One region of the Sodalis sp. RH22 genome, then DNA from elsewhere that is predicted to be linked to it. Evidence: predicted binding sites of a transcription regulator. Region 1 holds the regulator's gene; each other region holds the start of a gene.

Region 1 (3,293 bases):
CAGGCTGACGGCGATATGCTCCTGCAAATCCAGCGCCACCTGGAAAGAACGCAGCAGGCGTTTGTACTGCAGCTGATCATTGGCCGACAGCATATAAAGCTGCTGGTATACCTGGGCAATCAGATCAATCACCGCCTGCTGGCGGGCAAACAGCGGCGGCAGGGCGGTTTCCGGATCGGTATGCTGTGTCAGCAGGGTATATTTCGCCTCGATATAATCCGCCAGCTCCCGATACAGCAGGCTAAGAGATTCCCGCATCGGCTGCTCCTTCCACAACCGGAACCACAGGGCGTTGAACAGTCCGTACCAGGCGGTGCCGGCAATATACAGCAGCGGCGGCACGACGGGCGGCACATTGCCGGCCAGGCCCAGGGTAAAGATGGCGGCGATAAGCGCGGCGGGCAATAAACGGCCGTGCAGCGGGCTGATTTCACCGGTAACGCCGAACAGCAGCGCCAGGCCGAGCATCACCAAGGGCAATGGCACCGGCACGGCCAACAGCACCTGGATCAGCACGCTGCTCAGCGCGAACAGCGCACCGCCGACGGCCAGGCGCTTGAAAAACCGTTTATGCAGGGTATCGAGGCCGGCGATATTGCAGCAGGCAGGGACCAACGAAAACAGCAGGCCGTTTTGCAAGCTGCCGAATAACAGGCCGGCGGCCACCGGCAGGCATAGCACGATGGTTTGCCGCAGGGCATAGTTTACTTCAGGGTGGTAGATTAACCGGCGCCACATACTGTCAGCAAAAAAAGCGTGGTACGAAGCACCACGCCTGTATAACGGGGCTATCAGCGCGTGCCGTAAACAACAATGGTTTTACCGTGCGCGGATATAAGATTTTGATCTTCGAGCATTTTAAGAATACGTCCTACCGTCTCGCGGGAACAGCCGACAATCTGGCCGATTTCCTGACGAGTGATTTTTATCTGCATGCCGTCGGGGTGGGTCATGGCGTCGGGTTGTTTCGCCAGGTTCAACAGGGTTTGCGCTATGCGTCCGGTAACGTCCAGGAATGCCAGGTTGCCGACTTTTTCCGACGTTACCTGTAAACGACTGGCCATTTGCGCCGACAGGCGCATCAGGATATCCGGATTCACCTGAATCAGCTGCCGGAATTTTTTATACGAAATCTCGGCGACTTCACAGGCGGTTTTCGCCCGTACCCAGGCACTGCGTTCCTGACCTTCCTCGAATAGGCCGAGCTCACCGATGAAATCTCCCTGGTTAAGATAGGAGAGAATCATCTCTTTGCCTTCTTCATCCTTAATCAGCACCGCCACGGCGCCCTTAACGATGTAGTAAAGCGTTTCAGCCTTTTCACCCTGATGTATAAGTGTACTCTTCGATGGATACTTATGAATATGGCAATGAGACAGGAACCATTCGAGAGTCGGGTCTGTTTGCGGTTTGCCGAGAACCATTCGCTGTTATCCTCTTTTGTCATCGCTATCCCAGGTTCGGGACATCGTATTCCCTGTTACGGCGCTTGTATTATTCACTCTGACTCCGCGTTTAAACGGAGCGACGTAAGGGAACTTATTAGGGTCTGGTAATGTGATGTTCCGATCGATCTCTTGCCCTTTCATTATCATGAGGCCGATCCAGCCTTGTTTTTAGCATAGGTTTGAAGCAGTGTCTTCTGTTGTCTTGCTTCAGCATGAAGTATGTTCAGTAACATTGCCAGTTTTCCAACAAAAATGTAGTCTGCTGGAAAGCTTTTCATCAGGAGTATCATAATGCAGGCACGGGTCAAATGGGTAGAAGGGTTGTCTTTCATGGGCGAATCCGCCTCGGGCCACCAGGTTTTGATGGATGGGAACGCGGGCGAAAAAGCGCCCAGCCCAATGGAAATGGTATTGATGTCGGTCGGCGGCTGCAGCGCCATTGATGTGGTATCGATTTTACACAAAGCGCGGCAGGACGTCCGGGACTGCGAGGTCAAACTCACCTCCGAGCGCCGCGACGAGGCGCCGCGCCTGTTTACCCATATCAACCTGCATTTTATCGTCACCGGCGCCGGGCTGACCGACAAGGCGGTGGAGCGGGCGGTGACGCTATCGGCGGAAAAATACTGCTCGGTCTCACTGATGCTCGGCGCGTCGGTCAATATGACCCACAGCTTTGAAGTGCGCGACGAACGCCACGCCCCCGCCGCCTAACCGGCCCGCCAACACCGCACTCAAACCCGGCGTGTTCAAGGGAGAGCGCGCCAATGGGGTCGAATCGGGCATGGTTTCTCTGCCCGACCGAGCGCCCCATGGCACGGTATGCTAGGCCCGCCAACACCGCAGCGAATCCTGGCGTGTTCAAGGGAAAGCATGCCGATGGGGCCGAATCGGGCGTGGTGTTCCCGCCCGAGGCCTCGAGTTTACTTAATTTCCTTTCCTTCCAGCAACTGCTGTACCAGCGGCCCCATTATCAGCTCCATCGCCAGCCCCATCTTGCCCCCGGGCACCACCAGCGTATTAATATTGGAAATAAAGGAGCCTTGCAGCATCGCCAGCAGGTAAGGCAGGTCGATATGCGCCAGGCTACGGAAATGAATAACGACAAAACTTTCGTCAAGTGAGGGAATCGCCTTGGCGGCGAAAGGGTTCGACGTGTCGACGGTCGGCACCCGCTGGAAATTGATATGGGTGCGGGAAAACTGCGGCGTGATGTAGTTAATATAATCCTCCATCGACCTCACCACCGAATCCATCACCGCCTCGCGCGAATGCCCCCGCTCGCCGGTATCGCGCACCAGTTTCTGGATCCACTCCAGGTTGACGATGGGCACCACGCCCACCAGCAAATCCACGTGCTTCGCCACGTCATGGCTATCGGTTACCACGCCGCCGTGCAGCCCCTCGTAAAATAACACGTCCGTCGGTTCCGGCAACGCCTGCCAGGGCGTAAAGGTACCGGGGATCTGGTTATACGGCACCGCCTCGTCATACGTATGCAGATATTTACGCGACTGACCGCGGCCGGTATCGCCATACTGATGAAACGTATGCTCCAGCAGGCCAAAGTTATTGGCGTCCGGACCAAAGTAGCTGATATGGCGCCCTAAATCCCGCGCCTTGCGGATCGCCATATCCATTTCCGGCCGGGTAAAGTGATGAAAGCTGTCACCCTCCAGTTCGGCGGCGTGGATATTCAACTGCTGGAATATTTTACGAAACGCCAGGCTGGTGGTGGTGGTGCCCGCACCGCTGGAACCGGTAACGGCAATAATGGGGTGTTTTGTCGACATGGTAACCCTACGCTTGGTTGAATTGCGGCGTGAAGAAGTGCGCCCGGCATCA
Region 2 (3,293 bases), 430 kb from region 1:
CCGGCAACGCCGCCGGCTCACCCCGGGCCAACAGGCCGCTGCGGCCGCGGCGCTGGTCAAAACCCTGCTGGCCGACCCGCGGGTTACCGCGGCCGGCAGCCTGGCGCTGTTTTTATCGTTTGACGGCGAGCTGGATACCCGGCCGCTTATTGAGGCGCTTTGGCAACGCGACCAGCGCGTCTATTTGCCGGTGCTGCACCCTTTCAGCCCGGGCCACCTGTTGTTCCTGCGCTACAGGCCCGATACGCCGCTGGTGCTGAACCGCCTGCATATCAGCGAGCCGCGGCTGGACGTGACCCAGCTCTTGCCGGCGCGGCATCTCGATATCCTGTTTACCCCGCTGGTGGCCTTTGATGCCCGGGGCCAGCGCCTGGGCATGGGCGGCGGCTTTTACGATCGCACCCTGCGGCACTGGCGGCGCGGCGCCGGCTTCTACCCCATCGGGCTGGCCCACGATTGCCAGCAGGTGGACGCCATACCGGCGGAGCCCTGGGATATCCCGTTGCCGGAAATTGTTACCCCGTCGCGGCACTGGCGCTGGTAAACCGCCGGGGACGGATGGCAGCCCTTGGCCCGGTGGTGTACCCGGCGTGCACGGTAAGTTGGCGGTACCCATAAAAAAACCCCGGCTCGCTAAGCCGGGGCTGGGGTCGACCACGTCAGGCGCGCAGCTATCAGTACAGCAGGCGGGCGCGGATAGTGCCGGGTATCGCCTTCAGCAGCTGTAGGGCGGTATTTTCGGTATCGGTTTCCACATCAATGACCACATAACCGATTTCGGGCGTGGTTTGCAGATACTGGGCGGCGATATTGATGCTTTGCTCGGCAAAAATCTGGTTGATGCGGGTCAGGATCCCGGGACGGTTTTCATGGATATGCAGTAAACGGCTGACGTTATCGCCATGTTCCGGCAGCGAGACTTCCGGGAAATTGACCGCCGACAGGGTCGAACCGTTATCGGAGTATTTGGCCAGTTTGCCCGCCACTTCCACGCCGATATTTTCCTGCGCTTCCTCGGTGGATCCGCCGATATGCGGCGTCAGGATCACATTATCGAATTCACACAGCGGCGAGTTGAACGGATCGCTGTTGGTGGCGGGCTCTTCCGGGAACACGTCCACGGCGGCGCCGGCGATATGTTTACTGGCCAGGGCGTCGCACAGGGCCGGGATATCCACCACCGTACCGCGCGAGGCGTTGATAAACAGCGACCCCGGCTTCATATGGCCGAATTCTTCCTTGCCCATCATATTGCGGGTGGACTGGGTATCCGGCACATGCAGGGAGACCACGTCGCACATACCCAGCAGCTCAGGCAGCGAATCCACCTGGCGCGCGTTGCCCAGGGACAGTTTGCTCTCGATATCGTAATAGAACACCTGCATCCCCAGGCCTTCCGCCAGGATACTCAGCTGGGTGCCGATATGGCCGTAACCGATGATGCCCAGTTTCTTGCCGCGCGCTTCATAGCTGCCGCTCGCCTGCTTGTTCCACTGGCCGCGGTGCGCTTTGGCGTTGGCCTCCGGGACGCCGCGTATCATCAGCAGCATTTCGCCGAGCACCAATTCCGCCACGGAGCGGGTATTGGAAAAAGGCGCATTGAATACCGGCACGCCTTTTTTCAGCGCGGCTTTCAGATCGACCTGATTGGTGCCGATACAAAAGCAGCCGACGGCAACGAGTTTTTCCGCCGCGGCAAAGATGTCTTCCGTCAGGTGGGTACGGGATCGGATGCCGATAAAGTGCGCGTCGCGCACGGAGGCTTTCAGTGCCGCGGAATCCAGCGCGCCCTTATGGTATTCAATATTGGTATAACCGGCGCGTTTCAGGTTATCCACCGCGCTGGGGTGAACACCTTCGACCAACAGAAACTTAATCTTATCTTTTTCCAGCGATACTTTTGCCATTTCCCGACCCTTTTTGAGACTTCAGATGCGACTGCAACACACAGCACCCGGACAAAATAACAAAAATTACCGTGGCGGCAACAGGGCCGTTTATCCTTAAGACAGCATAAGACGCAGCCATAAGCGATTGCTATGGATAAATCCTCTGGTCTGGTGGAGAAGCGTCATATATATAGCAGGCCGATGGCATAAATGTGACATTTATCACTGAATTTCGCCTGCGGCGATAAAAGATGCTATGTAAACAAAATTAACATCCACCGCCGCCGGCGTGGAAAGCCGGCGGCGGCGCCGGGCGGTGGTAAAACCGGCCTGTTACTCGATAACCTGAACGCCCCCGGCGGTGCCGATCAGCGCCACATCCGCGCCGCGCCGGGCAAACAGGCCCACGGTCACCACGCCGGGCAGGCTGTTGATTTTGTCTTCCAGGGCCACCGCGTCCAGGATGCGCAGGTTGCGCACGTCCAGGATAATATTGCCGTTATCGGTTACCACGCCCTGGCGGTACTCCGGCAATCCGCCCAGTTTCACCAGCTCGCGCGCCACATAGGCGCGCGCCATCGGGATCACTTCCACCGGCAGGGGAAAATTGCCCAGGACGTCCACCCGTTTGGATCCATCGACGATACAGATAAATTTACGCGCGACCGCCGCGATGATTTTTTCGCGCGTCAGGGCCGCCCCGCCGCCTTTGATCATCTGCATCTGGCCGTTGATTTCATCGGCGCCGTCGACATAGATGTCCAGCACGTCGACGCTGTTGAGATCCAGCAGCGGGATACCGAGGCTCTTCAGCTTGGCCGAAGAAGCGTCCGAACTGGAGACCGCCCCTTCGATTTGATTCCTGATGCTGCCCAGGGCATCGATAAAATGCGCGGCGGTGGACCCGGTGCCGACGCCGACGATCGTGCCCGGTTTCACATACTTCAATGCCGACCAGCCCACCGCCTTTTTCAGTTCATCCTGCGTCATAAATAATTAAGCCTTGGCTACGGAAAGTGGGCGGTATTATAAAACAATATCATCGCCGATGGCGTGAATTCCGCCACAACCCGCCGCATCCCGGATGCCCGCGCCTGACACGGCTAAAATTTTGCGTCCGCAACCGGGTCAATCTATGGCATAGTGAAAACCGGTGACCAAAAAGTACCTATTGATGCACAGAGATATCGACGCAGGGGATAAAGAATGAAACGCCCGGACTATCGGACGCTGCAGGCGCTTGACGCCGTGATACGGGAACGGGGTTTTGAACGCGCCGCGCAAAAATTATGTATCACCCAATCCGCGGTATCGCAGCGCATAAAACAACTGGAAAACCTGTTTGGCCAGCCGCTGCTGGTGCGTACCATTCCCCCACGGCCCACCGAGCAAGGGCAAAAGCTG
Region 3 (3,293 bases), 490 kb from region 1:
AATGCCTCATCGGTGCCTTTTAATTGCAAATTAAAGGAGTTGTCTTTAATTAAAATAAAGGCCAATACAAAATCATTGAGTTGATTATCCATATCGGTGCCAAACGTCTGGTTTAGCAAGGCGGTTTTAAAGGGGCCGATGGCGTCCTGGTTATGGAGATCGTCCAGCTGGGCGCGGATGGCAACCATCTTTTTGGAAAAAACACTCATGTTTTCCAGAGATTTATTAAAATCTCCCAGATAGCGGGCAATGCTATCCAGGCTTGCCATCGATTCTTTATCCCATGACAGCGCCTGGGCTTGGTGGGTGAGCGCGGCGGCGTCATCGATAAAGCCGGCCATGACTTTACGCACCGCGTCGTCGGACGAGTAAAGGTATTTAACGCGGTTGACTTTAACCTGGAAAACATCAATATTTATATTATAAACCAGATTGGTCTTTTCATAAATATCGCGAATTTCCTTGAAGCGTTGAACACTAAGGCCTGATGCAATAACGACCAGTAATAAGACAATGCCGAAGCCTAAAAAAAGTTTATGTGACACTTTAATGCTATTTATTTTACTTATTAAACTTGTCATTTCTGTTTCCCATATAAATGTCACAAATCAAACTGTGTAATACCTGAGATAAATGTCCTGCCTAGCTATCGGCAAATTTTTCCGCTTCTTTAGGTTATTTTCCGCGGAATGAGAGAATGGACAGTAAAAATATCGATGCAGAGTGGTGCGGCGGCGGTAGGGCGGTTGTTGTGGGAATTATGGGGATTCGCTCATGCCACCCTGTGCTTTGCGTGATGGCGTTAAGCCCAATTTTTGTCTTTTGCCCGCGCTGATATGCGGATGCCTGAAAAAAATAGTGCAACTGTCCAAGAGATGATGATGGCTCAATCGTGACGGGTAATGCCTCGGCTTACCGAATGCAAATGAACGTTGGGAAATAATTACTGCTATTTGTTAATAAAATAACAGGGCATATATTTTCCGCCAGCCGCTTGGCGGAAATAGAATAGCCGCTTTCACAAAAGAGCGAAAAAATAAACCGGATGACTGTCACGTCGCTTACCCGGCCGCATTGGCCTGGGATTTCCCCACCTCCGGCAAGAGTAGCTATACTAAAAGCCTATGGGTAACAAACAGGAGGATGCAGATGACTATTCATAAACACGGACAGGCACATTGGGAAGGCGATATCAAGCAGGGTAAGGGCACCATCTCCACGGAAAGCGGCGCCTTAAGCCAGCAACCCTATGGCTTCAATACCCGCTTTGAAGGTAAACCCGGCACCAATCCCGAAGAGCTTATCGGCGCCGCCCACTCGGCCTGTTTTTCCATGGCGCTATCCTTGATGCTGGGCGAGAAGGGATACACTGCGCAGAGTATTGATACCAAAGCCGATGTTTCCCTTGATAAGGTGGGCGGCGGCTACGGCATCACTAAAATCGCCCTGGACAGCAGCGTGGTAGTGCCAGGGATCGATAAACAGGAATTTGACGCCATTATCCAGCAGGCAAAAGAAAACTGCCCGGTGTCCAAGGTGCTTAAGGCTGAGATTACGCTGACCTACCAGTTAAAAAACTGAATCGGCAGCACGACCTGATCCGCACCCCGTCTATCAGGGCGGGGTTTGCGCCACCGCTTTACCACGCAGTGGGTTTCCCCTCCCTACGCCGCATACCGCGTTTCGCCGCGCCGCCAAACCCCTTGCTCTTCCTTTACTCGCCTGAAGGCAAGTACCCGGCTGCGCTGGTTTAATGTGATATTCATCACAAAAATCATGCTATGCTTACCGGTCTTTCCGTAAGGAAACTATCACGACGAGGTATGGGTATGATTACCGGTATGCGTATAGCGACCGTGCTGCAAATGATCCTGAATATCGGCCTGCTGTTCCTGGCGGCGATCCTGATCGTTTTTATGGGTAAGGAAACCGTTCTTCTGGCCAGGGTGTTGCTGGTAAACGGCGAACTGGCGTCTTACTACCAGATGATTGAAGGCATCGTCATTTATTTTCTGTATTTTGAGTTTATCGCCCTGATTGTGAAGTATTTCCAGTCCGGGTATCACTTTCCGCTGCGCTACTTTGTCTATATCGGCATCACGGCGATTATCCGCCTGATTATCGTCGATCATAAAGATCCGCAGGATACGCTGTATTATTCGGCCGCCATATTAATCCTGGTGGTAACGCTGTGGCTGGTCAACAGTAACCGGCTTAAGCGCGAATAGCCCCGTCAGTGATGCGGACTGCCCATGATTAGCGCTTCCCCCAAGTCTGGCGATCGTCGCCTGGATGAAAACGTGCCGGCGCCGGACATCATCCGGCCTGCTTTTACATGATAAAAACGCGCCATGGCGCATTGGTGGGCGAGGGTAAGGCAAGGAGCCTTCAGTAATAGGCCGCTAAGCATTGCAAAATCCCCTTGCCGCTATTGGCCAATGACGGATATCCCTGCAATAATTTGTCAATAACATCATGATTAAGCTCAGGCAAGCCGGCGTGCTTTAGATAGTTACTTAAATGCATTATAACCAATGAAATATAAAATTTCTTATTGATCGATGCGGCATTAAATACCGTATTTGCGCATTCCAACGTCAGATAAAAATTTTCCCCCGTAAAATTTTTCTTAGGGAATATCAGTTTATACATTTTTTGCTTTTTATTTGGCTCACAATAATAAGATGCATAGAAATTATTACCTAATATAGGATAATGCATATTTATTTGGTCCATCAGTTTTAACGGGATATCGTTAAATTCATTATCATCTTTATCTGTGACAGTTGTAATGGACAGCCTGCCGGATGCCGCGTGAAAGTTTAAAGCAGGGTTATCACTATCATCGATAAGGGTGGTATTTTTGAGCAGTTCTATCGTCCCGCTATCGCCGTCGAGCAAAATCGGCAGATAAAGGTGTTTTTCATGCGGCAACAAAACGCTTATATCATAATATTTTTTATGCAGTTCTTGTTTTAAACATTCATATGAACGACAGGCGAAACCAGGGTTTCCCTTGCCGGGGGTATTATCGCCATCGGCGAAGTTTGGTTTATGGATTTTTGCCGGGGGGCCTTCCTGGTGGCGGAGTATGGGGCTGCGCATTGCGGTAAAGGGCCGCGGGACATTGGTTACGCTTAAGCCGAATGCCGGATTGAACGGCCCGGCTTGCCGAGCGGCGGCGACATCATTTATGGCGGTATCGGAGGTAGAGGATGTTGAATTGATATTGTTCATGCGCCCGCCGTTGAGTTTCACCTGATAAAAAGAGTGTGGGTATAATAAATCACCGG
Region 4 (3,293 bases), 1.7 Mb from region 1:
CTGGCGCTGGTGCAGCTGATCGACTTTAAAAACCTCACCGCCATCAAGATGGCCGATTCGGACCAGCTGCGGGTCGGCGATTATACCGTGGCCATCGGCAACCCTTACGGCCTGGGGGAAACCGCCACCTCGGGTATTGTGTCCGCGCTGGGGCGCAGCGGGCTGAATATTGAAAACTATGAAAACTTTATCCAGACCGATGCCGCCATCAACCGGGGCAACTCGGGCGGGGCGCTGGTTAACCTCAACGGTGAGCTTATCGGCATCAATACCGCCATACTGGCGCCGGACGGCGGCAATATCGGTATCGGCTTCGCCATTCCCAGCAACATGGTGAAAAACCTGACGGCGCAGCTGGTGGCCTATGGCCAGGTCAGGCGCGGCGAAATCGGCATTCTCGGCACCGAGCTCAATCCGGAGCTGGCCAAGGCGATGAAAGTCGACGCCCAGCGCGGCGCGTTTGTCAGCCAGGTGATGCCTAAATCCGCCGCCGAAAAGGCCGGGGTGAAAGCCGGCGATGTCATCGTCACCATGAACGGCCGGCCCATCAACAGCTTTGCCGCGTTCCGGGCGGATGTCAGCTCGCAGCCGGTCGGCACCAAGGTCCAGCTCGGCCTGCTGCGCGACGGCAAGCCGGTAACCGTCGATGTGATCCTGGAGCAGAGCACCCAGCCGCAGCTTGATTCGGGCAATGTCTTTACCGGCATCGAAGGCGCGGAATTGAGCAACATGGATACCGGCGATCAGCAGGGCGTCAAGGTGGACAATGTCAAGGCGGGCAGCACCGCGGCGAAAGTCGGCCTGAAGAAGGGCGATATCATCCTGGGCGTCAACCAGCAGCCGGTGCAGAATATCGGCGAACTGCGTAAAATCCTGGATGCCAAGCCGCCGATACTGGCGTTAAACGTCAAACGCGGCGATACCACGCTTTACCTGCTGGCGCAGTAATCCCCCGCGTCCGGCTCTCGCCACCAAGACGGCGTCATCACGACGCCGTCTTTTTTTGCCCGAAAGAATGTGATATCCCGCACAAAATAAGCGAGCAAGATCACGCTTTGTGCTTCTGCACAATGTATGAGCGCCAGCACCCGGGTATAATAGGGCAAAGGGCTTAACAGAACCGAGGCGGGGATGGCAACGTATCATCTTGATGCGAAATTGGCGCAAGAAATTGTGGCAAGAACGATGCAGATTATCGACAGCAATATCAACGTGATGGATGCGCGCGGCCGCATTATCGGCAGCGGCGATGAAGAGCGGGTCGGTGAACTGCACGAAGGCGCGTTATTGGCCCTGTCGCAGGCCCGGGTCGTGGATATCGACGACGGCGTGGCCCGGCATTTGCACGGGGTACGGCCCGGTATCAACCTCCCGCTGAAAATCGACGGCAATATCGTCGGCGTTATCGGCCTGACCGGCAATCCCAGTCAACTGCGGCAGTATGGCGAGCTGGTCTGCATGACGGCGGAAATGATGCTGGAGCAGGCGCGCTTGCTGCATATGCTGGCGCAGGACAGCCGGCTGCGCGAGGAACTGGTGCTGAATTTAATCCGCGCCGAGGAAGTCACGCCGGCGCTGATCGAATGGGCCCAGCGGCTGGGCATCGATATCAACCAGCCCAGGGTGGCGGCGGTGGTGGAGGTGGACAGCGGGCAGTTCGGCGTCGACAGCGCCATGGCGGAGCTGCAGCAGCTGCAAACGCTGCTCACCACGCCGGAGCGCGATAACCTGATCGCCATCGTATCGCTGACGGAAATGGTGGTGCTGAAACCCGCGCTGAACAGCCACGGGCGCTGGGATGCCGAAGAGCATCGTCGGCGGGTGGATACGCTGTTTTCGCGCATGACCGAAAGCAGCCGCCTGCGGGTACGTATCGCCCTGGGCAATTTTTTCCCCGGCGCCGGCGGTATTGCGCGCTCCTGGCGTACCGCGCGCACCACCATGTCGGTGGGCAAGCAGCGGCTGCCCGAGCAGCGCCGTTATTTTTATCCCGATCTGATGCTGCCGGTACTGCTCGACAGCCTGCGCGGCGGCTGGCAGGCCAGCGAGCTGGTGCGCCCGCTGGCAAAACTCAAGGCCATGGATAACAACGGCCTGCTGCGCCGCACGTTGATTGCCTGGTTCCGCCATAACGTTCAGCCCACGCCTACCTCCAAGGCGCTGTTTATCCACCGCAACACCCTGGAGTACCGCCTCAACCGCATTTCGGAAATGACCGGCCTGGATCTGGCCAATTTTGACGATCGGCTGCTGCTCTACGTGGCGCTGCAGCTGGATGACGAAGCCTGATCCCATCGTCCGCGGCCCACCCCATGTCGCCGGCAAACTCAGGGTACGGCCGGCCGTACCCTGGATGGGTTAACGCAGCATCGCCGGCCGTTTCCGGTCAAAGGTCCAGCCGGGAATCAGATACTGCATCGCCTGCGCGTCATTGCGCGCGCCGGACGGCATGCGCTTGTAAAGCTCATGCTGCCGTTCGATTTGCGCCATATCGATTTCCACGCCGAGCCCCGGTTTACCGTTGAGTGTGATCGCGCCGTCGACGATTTGCAGCGGTTCTTTGGTCAGATGCTCGCCTTCCTGCCAAATCCAGTGGGTATCCAGCGCGGTGGGCTTGCCCGGCGCGGCCGCGCCGACATGGATAAACATCGCCAGCGAAATATCAAAATGGTTATTGGAATGACAGCCCCAGGTCAGGCCCCATTCATCGCACAGCTGCGCCACGCGTATCGCGCCCTGCAGGGTCCAGAAATGCGGGTCGGCCAGCGGAATATCAATGGCGTTAAGCTGTACCGCGTGGTTTAGCTCGCGCCAGTTGGTGGCAATCATATTGGTCGCCACCGGCAGCCCGGTGGCCCGTTTGAATTCCGCCATCACCTCGCGCCCGGAAAAGCCCTGCTCGGCGCCGCAGGGGTCCTCGGCATAGGCCAGCACGCCGCGCATATCCTGGCACAAATCGATGGCTTCCCTAAGCGACCAGGCGCCGTTGGGGTCGATGGTAATACGCGCGTCCGGAAACCGCCTGGCCAGCGCCGTCACGGTCTCTATTTCGCTGGCGCCGGCCAGCACGCCGCCCTTGAGTTTGAAATCCTTGAAGCCATAACGATCCTGCGCGGCTTCCGCCTGGCGCACCAGGGCGTCGGTGGTCATGGCCGTCTCGCGGCGCAGCCGGTACCAGTCATGGGACGGCCGGCTGGGCCCGGCCTGATAGGGCAGGTCGGTCAGGCTCCTGTCGCCGACATAAAACAAATAGCCCAGCACAGGCACGCTGTCGCGCTGCTTACCAGGACCGA

Evidence for each region. Region 1 encodes CRP, which controls carbon source genes, mostly activating them, when cyclic AMP is high. Its sites were predicted from a motif close to ATGTGANNNNNNTCACAT; they were not measured.
Region 2: a site for CRP is predicted at 2,100-2,117, ahead of serA (phosphoglycerate dehydrogenase). Genes of this name have one in related genera too.
Region 3: a site for CRP is predicted at 1,754-1,771, ahead of psiE (phosphate-starvation-inducible protein PsiE). Genes of this name have one in related genera too.
Region 4: a site for CRP is predicted at 1,016-1,033, ahead of ACL2XN_RS12650 (CdaR family transcriptional regulator). Genes of this name have one in related genera too.

Annotation. Positions count from the first base shown of each region.
Region 1 covers NZ_CP178731.1:4,437,097-4,440,389, forward strand. The annotation lists gene ACL2XN_RS20005 (YccS/YhfK family putative transporter) at 1-738, opposite strand, end outside; gene crp (cAMP-activated global transcriptional regulator CRP) at 792-1,424, opposite strand; gene ACL2XN_RS20015 (hypothetical protein) at 1,592-1,780, opposite strand; gene ACL2XN_RS20020 (OsmC family protein) at 1,740-2,162, shown strand; gene ACL2XN_RS20025 (phosphoribulokinase) at 2,372-3,241, opposite strand.
Region 2 covers NZ_CP178731.1:4,865,013-4,868,305, reverse strand. The annotation lists gene ACL2XN_RS22135 (5-formyltetrahydrofolate cyclo-ligase) at 1-544, shown strand, start outside; gene serA (phosphoglycerate dehydrogenase) at 675-1,907, opposite strand; gene rpiA (ribose-5-phosphate isomerase RpiA) at 2,223-2,879, opposite strand; gene ACL2XN_RS22120 (LysR family transcriptional regulator ArgP) at 3,096-3,293, shown strand, end outside.
Region 3 covers NZ_CP178731.1:4,926,649-4,929,941, forward strand. The annotation lists gene ACL2XN_RS22395 (methyl-accepting chemotaxis protein) at 1-581, opposite strand, end outside; gene ACL2XN_RS22400 (OsmC family protein) at 1,150-1,581, shown strand; gene psiE (phosphate-starvation-inducible protein PsiE) at 1,830-2,228, shown strand; gene ACL2XN_RS22410 (hypothetical protein) at 2,389-3,237, opposite strand.
Region 4 covers NZ_CP178731.1:2,753,226-2,756,518, reverse strand. The annotation lists gene degP (serine endoprotease DegP) at 1-948, shown strand, start outside; gene ACL2XN_RS12650 (CdaR family transcriptional regulator) at 1,132-2,289, shown strand; gene ACL2XN_RS12645 (enolase C-terminal domain-like protein) at 2,359-3,293, opposite strand, start outside.